Regions from separate parts of the Rhizobium sp. S96 genome, predicted to be linked through region 2. Evidence: predicted binding sites of a transcription regulator. Region 2 holds the regulator's gene; the other holds the start of a gene.
The links. Region 2 encodes LexA, which represses DNA repair genes until DNA is damaged. Its sites were predicted from a motif close to TGTTCNNNNTGTGTTCNG; they were not measured.

Region 1 (8,049 bases), on a different contig from region 2:
TTGAAGACATCACGATCGGGTTTTGTGCGTTCAACAGCCTGCAGGTCATTGCCCCCTATTCGGCGATCCAGATCAGCCATCATCAGGAAACGCAGGTGGCCTTCTTCGAACGCCACAACGTCAACTATGTGCTCGAGACACGGATCAACGCCGTGAGCGATGAAGTTACGCTGTTTGTCCAACTGATCTTCTTTGACGACAGCCAGATCCTCTGGGCTGATCGCTTTCGCCTGACGCACCATTCGCTCTTGCGTGATCGCAAGGCGATCTCCCGGCAGATCGCGCTTTGCGTATCGAGTGAAATCGCGCGCCACGAGGAGGTCCGCGCGGACCTTCAGCTGCATCCGATCGCTTACCATCGATACCTCGTTGGCCGGCAACATCTGGCTAGGCTGACGCTGCCCAACCTTCGACGCGCGCGCGGCGAGATGCGTGCGGCTCTGAGCGCAAGTCCGGATTTTGCACCGGCACTCAGTTCGATGGGGCGCACCTATTCAAAGGAATGGCTGCTGACGGCTCGAGGCGATATCGACCTGCTGACCCAGGCGGAGAACCTGGCGAAGAAGGCCATCGAGAAACGCTCGGATTTCGCCGATGGTTTCCGGGAATTCGGCGTCGCCAAGCTGCTGCAGGGCGCGTTCGATGAGAGCGCCGAGGCGATGGAGGTGGCCGAGAACCTTGCTCCGCACTATGCCGACGTCATCGCCGACCATGCGGATACGTTGGTGCATTGCTCGCGCCCGAGCATGGCTTTGCAGAAGATCGAGCGGGCGATCGAACTCAATCCGCTGAGCCCCGACCCCTATCTCTGGACCGCGGCGGGAGCGAACTATGCGCTTAGCGAGTTCGAGGCGGCACTGGACTACATAGGCCGAATGGCCGACCCGAGCCTGGCCGACCGGCTGGCGGCCGCCAGCTGGGCCATGCTCGGCCGCCAGGACATGGCGCGGGTTTGCGTGCGAAGGGTTCGGGAGGCCAACCCGAATTTTGATGTCGACAAATGGCTTGCCGCCGTTCCGAGCAAGGAGCAGTGGCAGAAGGATCTCTACCGTGAAGGCCTGAAGAAGGCAGGATTTTGAACGTTAACCGTTGAAAAGGGGAAGAGCATGTCCGCAGTCGTAGTCATCAGCATTGCAGGGGAAGATGGTCTTTGGGTCGCCGATCTGGGAGCCGGCACCGTCCAGCCGCTCGATGCCCCCAAGGCGGGCACGCTCAAGGCGGTTACCGACCTGAGGGCGGGCGGAACAGTCATCACGAAAGGCGTGAACCTCGCGGTGGTCGTCAAGTCCGCGGAGCAGGTCTTCTCAGGCCACTACGACGGCTAAGCGGAAGTAATTTTCGTCAAACTCAGCTGCAGACTCTGACTCCGTTGCGTCGGCGCGACGGAGAGGTAGAGAGTTGCGCGCCCTGAGTAGCTCGTTTCCGAGCCTGGAGAGAGGGGTACTATTCCGACGCAATCGATGACTATGCCTGACGGTGTGCGTTCTCGCAAAATCGCCAGAAACCGCTGATGCCCGCTGGCGTATCAGCTCCACCCAGCGCGTTGGATTCAGTCGGTGTGCGAGGCAGGCTTTTCAGCCCGCCTGCGAACTGGTACGTTCTATTTTTGTTCTGAGCGTGGCGGTGAGTCGATTTCCTGGGGGTTTGTCCGCTGATTTTGTTTGCAAGAACGAGCGGAAGGCCGGCGATCGGAACCGTAAAGTGGCAGAGGGTAATGGGCGCGACATATCTGGAAAAGCTGAATGATCGCCAGCGCGAGGCGGTTGAACATGGGGTGGGCTTGAATGATGGAGCGGTAGCCGGGCCGCTCTTGATCATTGCCGGGGCAGGGTCCGGAAAGACCAATACGCTTGCGCACCGTGTCGCCCACCTTGTCGTCAATGGTGCTGATCCGCGCCGTATCCTCCTCATGACTTTCTCACGTCGGGCAGCGGCGGAAATGGCGCGGCGGGTCCAGCGCATCTGTCGGCAGGTGCTGGGTGACAATGCGGCGGTCATGACCGATGCGCTGGCATGGGCGGGCACGTTTCACGGGATCGGTGCGCGCCTGCTGCGAATGTATGCCGAGCAGATCGGTCTCAACGTCGACTTTACCATTCATGACCGGGAAGACAGCGCCGATTTGATGAACCTTGTTCGCCACGAACTTGGCTTGTCGAAGACGGACAGCCGTTTTCCGACGAAAGGCACATGCCTTGCCATTTACTCTCGCGTCGTCAATTCCGAGAGCAGCATCATCGACGTGCTGAAATCCGCCTATCCCTGGGTGCTCGGCTGGGAGGAGCAGCTGAAGCAGCTTTTTGCCGGATATGTCGAGGCAAAGCAGGCGCAGAATGTCCTGGATTACGACGACTTGCTGCTCTACTGGGCGCAGATGGTCTCCGATCCCTTGCTTGCCGAAGACATCGGCAATCGCTTCGATCACGTACTGGTCGATGAATACCAGGATACCAATCGCTTGCAGTCGTCGATCCTGATGTCGTTGAAACCCGGTGGCCACGGGCTCACCGTGGTTGGCGATGATGCCCAGTCCATCTATTCCTTCCGCGCCGCGACGGTTCGCAACATCCTCGATTTTCCGAAGGCCTTTTCGCCGGCGCCAGCCGACGTCATCACGCTTGATCGCAACTACCGCTCGACACAGCCGATCCTGGCCGCCGCCAACGGCGTCATCGATCTCGCCAGAGAGCGATTCACCAAGAACCTCTGGACGGATCGTGAATCCGAGCAACGCCCGCTGCTCGTGACCGTGAAGGATGAGGTCGATCAGGCAAACTACATCGTCGAACAGGTCCTGGCGAACCGTGAGGTTGGCACGTCGCTCAAACAGCAAGCGGTGCTTTTCCGGTCTTCCAATCACAGCAGCGCGCTGGAAATCGAACTCACGCGTCGCAATATTCCCTTCGTGAAGTTCGGCGGCCTGAAGTTTCTCGACAGTGCCCACGTGAAGGACTTGCTCGCGGTCCTGCGCTTTGCGCAGAATCCACGCGATCGCGTCGCGGGTTTTCGGCTGCTTCAGATGCTTCCCGGTATCGGTCCGCAAACAGCCGGGAAGATCCTCGACACGATCGCGGCCGAGCCCGAGCCATTGCTATCGCTTGCCGAGATCCCGCCGCCACCGAAAACCGGTGATGCCTGGGCGGATTTCACCAATCTCCTGTCCGGATTGCGGAAATCCTCGGCTGTCTGGCCAAGCGAGATCGGGACGGTGCGCGACTGGTACGAGCCGCATCTCGACCGCATCCATGAAGATGCCGACACGCGTAAGGCCGATCTTCTGCAACTGGAGCAGATCGCCGGCGGCTATCCGAACCGCGAGCGGTTTCTGACCGAGCTGACGCTGGACCCACCCGATGCCACAAGCGATCAGGCAGGCGTTCCGTTGCTTGACGAGGATTATCTGATCCTCTCCACGATCCATTCTGCCAAGGGGCAGGAGTGGCGTTCCGTCTTCATGCTCAATGTCGTGGACGGCTGTATTCCGTCGGATCTGGGAGCGGGCACGACGGCCGAGCTGGAGGAGGAGCGTCGCCTCCTCTATGTCGGAATGACGAGGGCCCGCGACAGCCTCACGCTTCTGACGCCGCAACGGTTCTTCACGCATGGCCAGAACACGCAGGGAGACCGCCATGTCTATGCCTCGCGGACGCGGTTTATCCCCGTCACCCTGCTGCAGTTCTTCGAGGTGACGAGCTGGCCGAAAGTTTCGGCCAACGCCAGTGAGCGCAGCACCCGTCAAATACGCATCGACGTTGGCGCCCGCATGCGGTCGATGTGGAAGTAGGCCTGCTTCGCTTGCCTAGGAGAAGGACCCGATCGAAATCATCCGTCTTGACAACGGGGCGCCTGTGGGAGTAATTGGGTAATCGATAACCCAAGGGAGGAACCAAGTGGCGGCATCGCTGTCGGATATCGCGGAAAGGGCGGGGGTCTCAATCAAGACCGTCTCCGGCGCGCTCCATGGCGGCTCCGCGCGGATGTCTGATGAGACGCGTGCGAAGATCAAAGAAATCGCAGACGAACTCGGTTATGTCACCAATCTCGCAGCCCGTGGCGTGCGTCAAGGGTGGCTGCCGCTAATCGGCGTGGTCGCCGACGAGCTCATCACCTCTCCCTTCGCAACGGAGATCATTCGTGGTCTCGATGGTGCTGCCCGAAGCGCTGAGCTTGCGGTCTTCGTCATGAATCTTGGGGGAAACCGCGACGTTGGTTCCGTTCTTGAAGAGGTTCGCCGGTTTCGCCCGCGTGCGACTGCGTTTGCCGCCATGTACCACAAGACCGTGGCGCTGCCGCCGGAACTCGCCAAAAACGTCGGCGTCATGATCAACTGCCGCGAGGTGGATGGTCGCGTGATCTCGCTGGTGCCTGACGAAGAGGCGGCCGCCGCGGAGATGACCCGTCACCTGCTTGACGCCGGCCGGCGTCGCGTTGCCTTCATCAATCTTCCAGGCCTGCTGGCGGGCGATTTGCGCGAGCAGGGCTTCCGGATCACCTTGGCCGAGGCTGGCCTTGCGCCTGTTGCCGTGTTGCCGGCTGTCCGGCGCGCGATCTACAGCGACCGCGCGCCCAGCCTTGTCCTGTCGCATGTCACGGCACTGATGCAGGCCGCCGACCGACCCGACGCCATCCTTTGTGGCAATGATCGCGTTGCCATGGAGGTCTATGCCGCGCTCCGTCGGGTCGGGGCCTCGATCCCCGGCGACGTTGCCGTGGCAAGCTTCGACAACCAAATCGAGATCGCCTCGCGTCTCGATCCGCCCTTGACGACCATGGCGCTGCCGCATCGGGCCATGGGCCGCCTTGCCGCCGAGATCCTGCTGGCCGAGGAAGCCGGCGGGCCCATGCTGCGAAAGCTGCCGTTCCAGCTCGTGGAACGGTCTTCCGTTTAAACATCGACGCATGCCTATCAATGGAGGAGAATATAAATGGGTAAACGTTTACTTCAAGCTCTGCTTCTGTCTTCGGCCTCGCTGGCGGCGACCGCCGGCTTTGCCGACGCAAAGACCGTCATCCACATGATGCATCAGGGCGATCCGGGTTGGGTCAAAGCCTATGCTGATGTCGCAAAGCGCTTCGAAGCGGCCAATCCAGACGTCGACATCGAGTTCATCTATGCGCCCCACGACGCCTACAATGAGAAGTTCAGCGCCGCTGTCATGTCCAAGCAGCTGCCTGACATCATGGAGATCGATGCGCCGTTCCTCGCCAACTATGCCTGGTCCGGCTATCTGCAGCCGATCAAGCCGCTTATCGACAAGGACGTCATCGACGACATGACGTCTTCGAACGTGTCGCAGGGAACCTACCCCATCGACAAGGAACTCTACGCTGTCGGCCTCACCGACTCGTCGGTCGTGCTCTACGGCAACAAGAAATACCTGGAAGCCATCGGCGCACGCATTCCGAAGTCGGTCGACGATGCCTGGACCAAGGAGGAGTTCGAAGGTTATCTCGAGAAACTCTCCAAGCTTGATGGCGTGAAATGGCCGATCGATACCTTCCGTGGCTACGGCATCAAGACCGAATGGATCACCTATGCCTACGGCCCGCTGCTTGAGAGCGCCGGTTGCGACCTGATCGATCGCACGACCTGGAAGGCGACCGGAACACTCGACAGCGATGCCTGCGTCGGCGCGCTGACGATGATGCAGGGATGGGTGAAGAACGGCTGGGTTGTTCCTGGATCATCGGGCACCAACCAGTTCTATGCGGAGGGCCATCCGGCAGCGCTGGCACTTGGTGGGCATTGGTTCTACGCAGAAGCCGCGGCGGCCATGAAGGACGATATCGTCGTGATGCCGCTGCCGAAACTCGGCGACAAGGGCGTCAGCCCCAATGGCACCTGGATCTGGGGGATCACCAAGACCTCCGAGCATCCTGATGTCGCCGGAAAGTTCCTGAGCTTTATGCTGAAGGACAAGGATTATCGCGAATACGCCAAGCACGAGTCTGCCTTCCCCGGCCTGAAGAGCTTCGCGGAATCCTCGCCGCTCTACGCTCCGGGCGGTGCAATGGCAGTGGCCTTCGAGCAGGCGTCGAAGACGGCGGTCGCGCGTCCGCCGCATCCAGCCTATCCGGCGATCACCTCAGCCTTCATGCAGGCCGTCGACAAGGCCTTCAACGGCAGCGACGTAAAGCAGGCTCTGTCTGAAGCCGCCCAGAAGATAGACGAGGATATCGAGGACAATGACGGCTATCCGCCGTTCGATGCCCAGCAATAAGCGTTGAGCGCCGGGGCCGGAAAGTCCGGCCCCGGAAGCGCCCGTCATGACAGAACAGACTGCGAGGAGGAGACGATGACACTGCAACAATCACCTGCCGCTGCCCGACCGCGCGTCGGCAGACGCCGGGATCCGGGCCGGCTCATGCAGGAAATGCTGATGATTGCACCGGCAGTCATCCTGCTCGCCTGCTTCCTGATTGCGCCGTTCCTGTTGTCGTTCTGGACGTCAATGACGAACCAGCCGCTGGTGCCGCGCCCGACACCGGTGCGCTTCATCGGCCTGCAGAACTTCATGCGCATCTTCAACGACCCGCTGTTCTGGACCTCGTTGTGGAATGTGACGCGTTTCACCATCTGGGTGCTGCCCGTCCAGTGCGGCATGGCGTTTGCCACAGCACTGTTGCTCCACCAGAAGATCCCCGGTCGCAACCTGCTTCGCGGCATGTTCTTTCTGCCAGCCATCACTTCGATGGTCGTCGTCTGCGTTATCTGGGGCACGCTTTTCCAGTATCCGAGCGGCCCGCTGAACCAGATCGTCGGCTTTCTCTCCGCCGGCCACATCCAGCCGATCGATTGGCTCGGTGATCCCAAATGGGCAATGTTCTCCATCGTCCTTCTGTCGGCCTGGCAGGCTTACGGTTTCCAGATGATCGTCTATCTCGCCGGTCTCCAGGGAATTCCCGATGAACTCTACGATGCCTCAAGGATCGACGGAGCCAACGTCTTCCAGCGTTTCTGGCACGTCACCATGCCGGGCCTTCGTCCGACCCACGTCTTCGTGCTTGTGATCACGACGATCCAGGCCTTCAAGCTTTACACCCAGGTTTCCATCCTGACCCAAGGTGGACCGAGCGGAAGCACGGAAACGGTCGTTCATTACATGGTGAGGACTGGGTTCGAGCAGCAGAAGCTTGGCTACGCCTCCGCCGTATCGGTGATCCTCTTCGTCATCGTCCTCGTAATCGCGCTGCTTCAGCGCCAACTGCTGAGACGCTTCGATGTCTGATATCGCTCTCCCCCGTGTCGTGCCCGCCGAACGCTCCGGAAAGATCTCGCTTCGCCTCGTTCAGACGGTCGCAATCTTCATTATCGCGCTTGTCGTGATCTCGCCGCTCTTCATGCTCCTGATCGCGAGCCTGAAGGATGACCGCTTCCAGATTCTGGCGGACATGGGCAGCTTTCGCGCCTTCTGGGTTTCGAACCCGACGCTCTCCAACTTCAACGAGATCGCGCATTTTTCGGGCGAACTCGCCTACGGCCGTTATCTCTTCAATTCGCTGGTGATCCTGGCTGTTACCGTCGCGTCCGGCCTTGTCGTCAATTCGATGGCGGGCTTCATCCTCGCCTGGGGCTCACTGCGCGGCAAGGCCGTGCTTCTGTCGCTCGTCGTCGCGCTCTACGTGATCCCCCAAGAAAGCATCATCATGCCGCTGGTGGTGATGATGTCGCGCGCCGGGTTGACGGATACCTTCGCCGTCCAGATCCTGCCCTGGGTCGCCAGCCCGCTCTACATCTTCCTCTTCTACCAGTTCTTCGCCCAGCTTCCGAAGGAGCTCTATGAGGCGGCCGAGATCGACGGAGCGTCGATCTTCAGGATCTACCGCTCGATCTACCTTCCACTCAGTCTGCCTGCTCTGGCAACCGTATCGATCCTCATGGGTATCGAAAGCTGGAACCAGTATCTCTGGCCGACCCTGGTGACGCAGACCGATTATGCCCGGCCGATCTCTGTCGCGATTGCCACCTTCTTTGGTCAGGACAGCATCTATTGGGATCGCGCCATGGCAGCCTCGGTCCTGATGATGATCCCTATTCTCGCCCTCTAT
Region 2 (8,049 bases):
GGTCTTGCGGCTGGAAACGGTCGCGTTTTTTCGCGGCGCCATTCAACCCTCCCTATGGGTTTATCGGTTCTTAGGTGGCGCGTACCATAGGGAAGAAATTTCGCCACAGCAATGCCATAAATGCATGGCTCGTATTCGGCGTTAAACTACTGATAAATATATGCTTATTTCGATTAACTTGTTTTCGGTTAATTCGAATAATGATTGAATATGACGATCTCGTCGGCACGAGAAAAATTGAGCTGAAGACGCGCTTTTTCGTCCAGCATATCCTTGTCCATCGAGCCATCACTCAGCAGCGCAACCTGCCTCTCGAGATGCTCGCGCTTGTCTTTCAGGGTTGCCAGCTCCCTCTCCCGGGCGATGCGCGTGCGCTCAAACACCTCCGTTGCGCGCAGGCCGTAATCGCCATGGATGCAATGATAGCCGAAATAGGAGAGAAACGCGACAGTCATCGCCGGAATGACGAAACGGCCGATCTTTTTCTTCTTATGGTGCTTGGTCCACATACACGCATCTCGAAACGCATTACCCTTGCGAACGAGACTACCGGCCAGAGATTAACCGTCCGTTGACTATGAACGCAGCGCAACAAAAAACCCGCGCCGAGTGAGGCGCGGGTTCCAAATGCTTGAAATCAGATGGCTTAGCCGCGAAGGATCGAACGGCCGGCGTACTGTGCCTGCGGGCCAAGGCCTTCTTCGATGCGGATCAGCTGGTTGTACTTGGCGAGACGATCCGAGCGCGACAGCGAGCCGGTCTTGATCTGACCGCAGTTCGTCGCGACAGCGAGATCGGCGATCGTCGAATCTTCGGTTTCGCCCGAACGGTGCGACATGACGGCGGTGTAGGCTGCTTTGTGCGCGGTGTTGACGGCGTCGAGCGTTTCCGTCAGCGAGCCGATCTGGTTGACCTTGACGAGGATCGAGTTGGCGACGCCCATCTTGATGCCGTCGCGCAGGCGAGCCGAATTGGTGACGAAGAGATCGTCGCCGACCAGCTGAACCTTCTTGCCGGCCAGATCCGTCAGAGCCTTCCAGCCATCCCAGTCGTCTTCAGCCATGCCGTCCTCGATCGAGATGATCGGGTACTGGGCAGCGAGCTGCGCGAGGTATTCAGCCATGGCGCCCGGCTCCAGCGTGCGGCCTTCGCCTTCGAGAACGTACTTGCCGTCCTTGAAGAATTCGGTCGAGGCGCAGTCGAGGCCGAGATGGATGTCTTCGCCAGGCTTGTAGCCGGCTTTCTCGATCGACTTCATGATGAAGTCGAGGGCTTCAGGTGCGCTCTTCAGGCCCGGTGCGAAACCGCCTTCGTCGCCGACGTTGGTGTTGTGGCCCTGGGCGGCCAGTTCCTTGCGCAGCGTGTGGAAGACTTCCGAGCCCATGCGAACGGCTTCGCGGATGGAATCAGCGCCAACCGGCAGGATCATGAATTCCTGGAAGTCGATCGGGTTGTCGGCATGCGCGCCGCCGTTGATGATGTTCATCATCGGAACCGGCAGCAGGTGAGCGGAAGCGCCACCAACGTAGCGATAGAGCGGCAGGCCAGCAGCTTCTGCGGCAGCCTTGGCAACAGCGAGCGAAACGCCGAGGATGGCGTTGGCGCCGAGGCGCGACTTGTTCGGCGTGCCGTCCAGCTCGATCATGATGTTGTCGATCTGGATCTGGTTTTCAGCGTCGATGCCGCCGATGGCGTCGAAGATTTCCGTGTTGGCGGCTTCGACGGCCTTTTCAACACCCTTGCCGAGGTAACGCTTGCCACCATCGCGAAGTTCGACGGCCTCATGCGCGCCGGTCGACGCGCCCGACGGAACCGCCGCGCGGCCCATGCTGCCATCTTCCAGATAGACATCGACTTCGACCGTGGGATTACCACGGCTGTCGAGAATCTCGCGGGCGATAATGTCGGTAATTGCGGTCATCGGCTTTTCCTGCTTGAGAGTGGATAAATCGTTTGAAATCCGTCTTAATCGAAGATGCGCAAATTACAATGGCGCTTTGCGCATGCTTCGCAGCGATGTTCGTGCGTGGCCTATTACACGAACATGTCAGTCTTTTGAACGTCAGCCTTTCGCGATCGCGTCGAAGGCCAGGAGCTTTTCGAGAAGCCTCGGCATATCCTTGAGATAGACCATGTTCGGACCGTCCGACGGCGCGTTGTCAGGATCTTCGTGCGTCTCGACGAACACACCGGCGACACCGACGGCAACGGCCGCGCGCGCCAGCGTCTCGACAAACTCGCGCTGGCCACCGCTGGAACCACCCTGCCCGCCGGGTTGCTGGACCGAATGCGTGGCATCGAAAACCACAGGGGCGCCCATCGCCGCCATGATCGGCAGCGAGCGCATGTCGGAGACCAGCGTGTTGTAACCGAAAGACGCGCCACGCTCGCACAGCAGGATGTTCGGATTGCCGCTCGAATTCAACTTGTTGAGGACGTTCTTCATGTCCCAGGGTGCGAGGAACTGCCCCTTCTTCACATTGATCGTGCGACCCGTCTTGGCGGCGGCGACCAGAAGATCGGTCTGGCGGCTGAGGAAGGCCGGAATCTGCAAGATATCGACGACGGTGGCGACTTCGGCGCACTGTTCTTCGGTGTGAATGTCGGTCAGGACAGGGAAGCCATATTCCTTCTTGAGATCGGAAAAGACCTCAAGCGCCGTTTCCAGGCCGATGCCGCGCTGGGCGGACAGCGACGTGCGGTTCGCCTTGTCGAAAGACGACTTGTAGACGAGACCGATGCCGAGCTTGTCGCAGAGTTCCTTCAGCACGCCGGCAATCATGAACGCATGATCACGGCTCTCCATCTGGCAGGGGCCGGCGATCAGCGAGAGCTTGCCGGCGTTCGAAAACACCACCTGGCTGGTACCCTGGCCGACGGCTACTTCGGAATTTGTCTGGCTCATCGTTTCTCCTCGAAGGCGAAGAGCGCGCCCTGCCCGGACGCAGCCTTCACCAGAATTCGATTGTTCTTACGCGTGTAAGTGATCCCGTTAGCAGCCAAATGTGCTTCTGTCACGGCGAGATCAGCAACCTTGTAGACAATGCCGACCCCACGCAGACCGCGATCCGCGCTGGGCGCGACGAGATCGAAATAGGCATTCAACCCATCCGCCGACAAAATGCTGATGCGCACGTTCGGAGTGGCAAGGCTGATACCAAACGCCTCCTCCCGCACCGACGCCACGCCGGAGGCAAAACGCAGGAATGTGGCGAACGCCTTCGGATCCGGTGCCGCCAGCACGATCTCGGCGATACCGGTCACGCCGTTGACATGTGTCTCAAGCGCCTTGCGGTCCGTTGGCAGAGGATTGATCCGCTGGCAGGTGAACAGAAAGAAATCAGGGGCGCGAAGATCGGCGGCAAAGGCAAGCCGAAAGGCTGCGGTCGTCTCGGAACCATCCGGCATCTTCATCGGCCGAGCAAACTGCAGCATTTCGCCGCCGCTTATCCTGTCGGCGTGGAAGCGGGCGTGATCTCGATCGGCATCGGCGGTGCCGAAGACCACTGCCGAGAGACCGTCATCGCCGCAGCGGAAGCGAAAAGCACGATCGCGCGCAGTGAAGACGTTGCCCTTTTTGACCGACGTTTCATACGCATCGGCGCTCGCGATGCCGAGCGGCTCGAGGTATGTTTTGTCGGCGAAGAAGATGCAGGCGTTTTCGGTTCCGAACGGGTGGCGCGCATCCGCCGCGACGGTGAACCCAAGCTTGCCGAGACGCTCCCTGGCAAGGTCGATATTGGCGACGGGCAGCACCACGTGGTCCAGCGGATGAGCTTCACTCATGGCAGATCCTCTCCCGAAATCGCGAATGATGTGCGCTGCTAAGCGAGACAATGCAAGAGGCTACCGCCTCATAGATCGAATGAAGTGTAAAAACCGGACAATTCAGAGCCAAGTTTTACGAAAATTTAGCCACTTGCGGAACACATATGGAACATATAGTGTCTGTTCTGGCTTTGTTTCACAACCCTGGGGTCCGACTTCGATGCTCACGCGCAAGCAACAGGAACTTCTCCTCTTCATTCACGAGCGAATGAAGGAGTCAGGCGTGCCCCCGTCTTTTGATGAAATGAAGGATGCGCTCGACCTTGCGTCCAAATCCGGCATTCACCGGCTCATTACGGCGCTCGAGGAGCGCGGCTTCATTCGCCGGCTGCCGAACAGGGCACGCGCGCTCGAGGTGATCAAGCTTCCGGAGGCCTACAATCCGAGCCTTCAACGACGCGGCTTCTCGCCGAGCGTCATCGAAGGGAGCCTTGGCAAGCCTCAGCTGGTCACGCCTCCGGCACCGGCCAAGCCGGCACCAAGTACCGACAACGGCAATTCCGTTTCCGTGCCTGTCATGGGCCGGATCGCGGCGGGTGTGCCGATTTCGGCAATCCAGAATAACACGCATGACATCGTCGTCCCCGCCGACATGCTCGGCTCAGGCGAACACTATGCGCTGGAGGTCAAGGGCGACTCGATGATCGAAGCCGGAATTTTTGACGGCGATACGGTCATCATCCGCAATGGCAATACGGCCAATCCGGGCGATATCGTCGTGGCACTGGTCGACGACGAAGAAGCGACGCTGAAAAGGTTCCGCCGCAAGGGCGCATCGATTGCGCTCGAAGCTGCCAATCCCGCCTACGAGACGCGCATCTTCGGACCCGATCGCGTGAAGGTCCAGGGAAAGCTCGTGGGGCTTATTCGCCGTTATCACTAACGGCGACGTCAAAGGTGCCGCTGCGCCAGTCATAGGCGCGATGTATGCGCCATGGGCGTGATAGGCCATCATACGTCGTTGTCAGGACGGGCGCGCCCTGCTGATCGATGCGTATTTCGACCGCGCCACTTCTACGCAAAGTTTGGCCGGTAATAAGCATTGCGCCCGACCGACATTCGCGCAGACGAATGCGGGCCGGGGTAATGACGATATCGGCGGCGTCGCAAGCCGGCCCGAGATAGGCCAAATCCTCGATGACGTTGACGATATAGCCGTTGTCGAGGGTGGCGATACACCAGGCGCCTTTAACGCAGACGAAACTGTTTGCCGAGCCGTTCGCTGCGGCGTTGCGCATCGTGCGGAGCGCGGATCGCCGTTCGTCAAACGACAGAGCGTATGACCGGTCGTTGCGCTCCTTCGTCTTCTTGGGAAGTGTGGCCTTGATGAACGCCGGAGGCTGATGCTCTTCGGCGGCGAGGGCTCGCTGCCACTGGCCGAATATGAAGTCGGGCGGGCGCTCCCGGTTGGAGGCCATGCGGGTTCCGCGCAGAATTGCCACCAGGGATCCGTCTTCCGCAACAACGACATCAGGTGCGGGCAATGAAGGCAGCAACGCCACCGTGAATGTCGCGATACCGACGATGGCGGCGCCCAGATAGCGCAAACGCGTTCGCAGCAAAGTCAGGACCAGAAATCCGAGAACCGCTACCGGGAAATACCAGGACGGCAGGCGCCCGATATCGACATTGCCACCCCAGGACGACACGAGCTTGGCGATCCCGATGACGACATCGAGCCCGAGGCCGGCGATCTTCCACGGCAGCACATCGAGACCGAAGGGCGTCAGCAACATCGCAAGCATGCCCATGGGCATGACAACGAAGGATATGACTGGCATCGCCATGAGATTTGCCGGCAAGCCGTATGAGCTCAGCCGATGGAAATGCTCAATCGAAAACAACGCCGTCGAAAAACCGCCGATCATGGAGGTGAGCACGATGCCGCCGAAGAAGCGTGCGACGGCGACCACCGGCATGACCCATGGCAGCTTGAGAAAGGCGTTGTCGGTCGGCCTTCGCCCGGTCCAGATGGAATAGCCGGCGACCAGCGCCAGCGTCGCCGCAAAGGACATCTGGAAGCTGGGACCCAGGACCTCCGACGGCGACAGCATCACGATCACCAGCGCTGACAAGGCGACGTTGCGAAGGCTTATCGACGGTCGATCGAACAGGACCGCAACCAGCATGATCATCATCATGATGTATGCCCGCTCAGCCGACACGGCAAAGCCGGAAATCATGTAGTAGGCGGTCAACGCCACGAGAGCGCCGGCGGCGGCGATCTTCTTCGTCGGGTAGGCTTGGGCCACCGATGGCAGGAGACTGAGCGCCATTCGAAAACCAACAAAGAAGATGCCGGCGGAGAGGGCCATGTTGAGCCCTGAAATCGCGACAATATGAGCGAGTCCAGATTGTCTTAGGGCGGCCGTCGTCTCGCGGGAGATCGCACGTCTCTCGTCGGTGACAAGCGAGGCTGCAAAGGCGCCGGTGTCACCGGGGAGAATGGATCGAATGCGGTCTCCGATCGTGCTTCTGAGGCCGTATAGATATTCGATCCCCTCCGCCAGAAATTGCCGCTTATCGCCGGTCTCGGGTGCCACGGTCGCTGTTGGTGCGCCATAGAAGAAACCGTTCGCGCCGACGCCGTCGAAATAGGCTCCGAACGAAAAGTCATCCAGGCCCGGCAGGGCTGGGCCTGACGGCGGGGTCAGGCGAGCACGTCCGGTCACCCACTGCCCGATTTCAAACGGCGTGGAGGCGCCGCGCGCCACGAGCGAAACACGTTCTGGAGGTCGGCCAAGTGTCGGTTCGCGGGTACCAGCAACAGCAACGATATAGCGCCACCGACCTTCTCCGTCCCCTTCCCTGCGCTCGACGCGGCCGGTGACCGTGGTCGTCACTGGCGTATCGAGCATTACTGTCCCTGCCTGCCATGTCTCGACCTGGCTCGACAGCATGCCGCACACGACAAGCAGGACCGCAAGCGCCGCCTTGCGCGCGATCGGCCGCGCAGGCCCTAGTGCCAAGGCAATCACCGCGAAGACTGCCAGCCAGGCACAAAGCCGCAAGAGCGGAGGATCGGCGTCGAACTGAAACCAGGCAATCGCGCCGCTGCCGAAAAGAACCGGCGACATCAGGAAGTACCAGCCATGTTCGGCTTCCTGCGACATCGCAACGCGAACATGCGGCCAGTATCCGGAGGCTCGACCTGCAACCCGCGACCGCCAGGGTCTCAGGGATTGGGTAAGCTGGAGCTGCGTCGATTTGGCACGAAGGTCGGCTGCCCCCTTGATCGGCAGGCGCGCAGATGTATCTGCGCTCTGAGCAGTCGGCATTGCCTCGATCGTTTTCAACTCCGACATGCAATTGCGCCTCGAAATAAGCCGCCATTGCAACCAGAATGCAAGCTCTTGAGCGCGAGCGCAACAATAATCGATTTAAAATAAGAGGCTGATCAATGATCGGAAAAGACAAGGATTATCATTGGCTTCTGCTATGCGTGACGGGCATCGCTGTAGTGCTTAAAAGTTGATACTGCGATGCACAAAATGGCGTCAAGAGAACTTGGCATTAACCCCGCGATCATATAGCTATCGCAGACGACGCTTAACCCTATGGCGCTTTTATGGCGCCACCCGCCAGTTTGGAGGATCAGAATGACGGATCAAAGCGCAACACTGAAAATCGGTGACAAGTCGGTCAACCTTGCCGTTAAAAGCGGCACGATCGGCCCTGACGTCATCGATATCGGCGCCCTCTACAAAAACACCGCTTCCTTCACGTACGATCCTGGTTTTACCTCGACCGCATCCTGTGAATCGAAAATCACCTACATCGATGGCGACGAGGGCGTGCTGCTCCATCGCGGCTATCCGATCGAGCAATTGGCCGAGCACGGTGACTTCCTCGAAGTCTGCTACCTGCTGCTCTACGGCGAACTGCCGACCGCCGCGCAGAAGAAGGACTTCGACTATCGCGTCACGCATCACACGATGGTGCACGAGCAGATGTCGCGCTTCTTCACCGGCTTCCGCCGTGACGCGCATCCGATGGCTGTCATGTGCGGCTGTGTCGGCGCCCTGTCGGCCTTCTACCACGACTCGACCGACATCACCGATCCGCACCAGCGCATGGTTGCCTCGCTGCGCATGATCGCCAAGATGCCGACCATCGCGGCCATGGCCTACAAGTACCACATCGGCCAGCCCTTCGTTTATCCGAAGAACGATCTCGACTATGCGTCGAACTTCCTGCGCATGTGCTTCGCCGTTCCCTGCG

Region 1: the regulator LexA is predicted to act here: its motif matches at 1,597-1,614, upstream of QTL94_RS09500 (ATP-dependent helicase).

What each region holds. Positions count from the first base shown of each region.
Region 1 is NZ_JAUDRY010000006.1:389,818-397,866, reverse strand. Features, by position in the region: gene QTL94_RS09510 (hypothetical protein) at 1-1,079, shown strand, start outside; gene QTL94_RS09505 (hypothetical protein) at 1,107-1,325, shown strand; gene QTL94_RS09500 (ATP-dependent helicase) at 1,715-3,784, shown strand; gene QTL94_RS09495 (LacI family DNA-binding transcriptional regulator) at 3,891-4,889, shown strand; gene QTL94_RS09490 (ABC transporter substrate-binding protein) at 4,926-6,221, shown strand; gene QTL94_RS09485 (carbohydrate ABC transporter permease) at 6,297-7,229, shown strand; gene QTL94_RS09480 (carbohydrate ABC transporter permease) at 7,222-8,049, shown strand, end outside.
Region 2 is NZ_JAUDRY010000015.1:126,912-134,960, reverse strand. Features, by position in the region: gene pdhA (pyruvate dehydrogenase (acetyl-transferring) E1 component subunit alpha) at 1-42, opposite strand, end outside; gene QTL94_RS18230 (FtsB family cell division protein) at 189-509, opposite strand; gene eno (phosphopyruvate hydratase) at 647-1,921, opposite strand; gene kdsA (3-deoxy-8-phosphooctulonate synthase) at 2,063-2,905, opposite strand; gene QTL94_RS18215 (VOC family protein) at 2,902-3,786, opposite strand; gene lexA (transcriptional repressor LexA) at 3,989-4,711, shown strand; gene QTL94_RS18205 (ComEC/Rec2 family competence protein) at 4,692-7,133, opposite strand; gene gltA (citrate synthase) at 7,428-8,049, shown strand, end outside.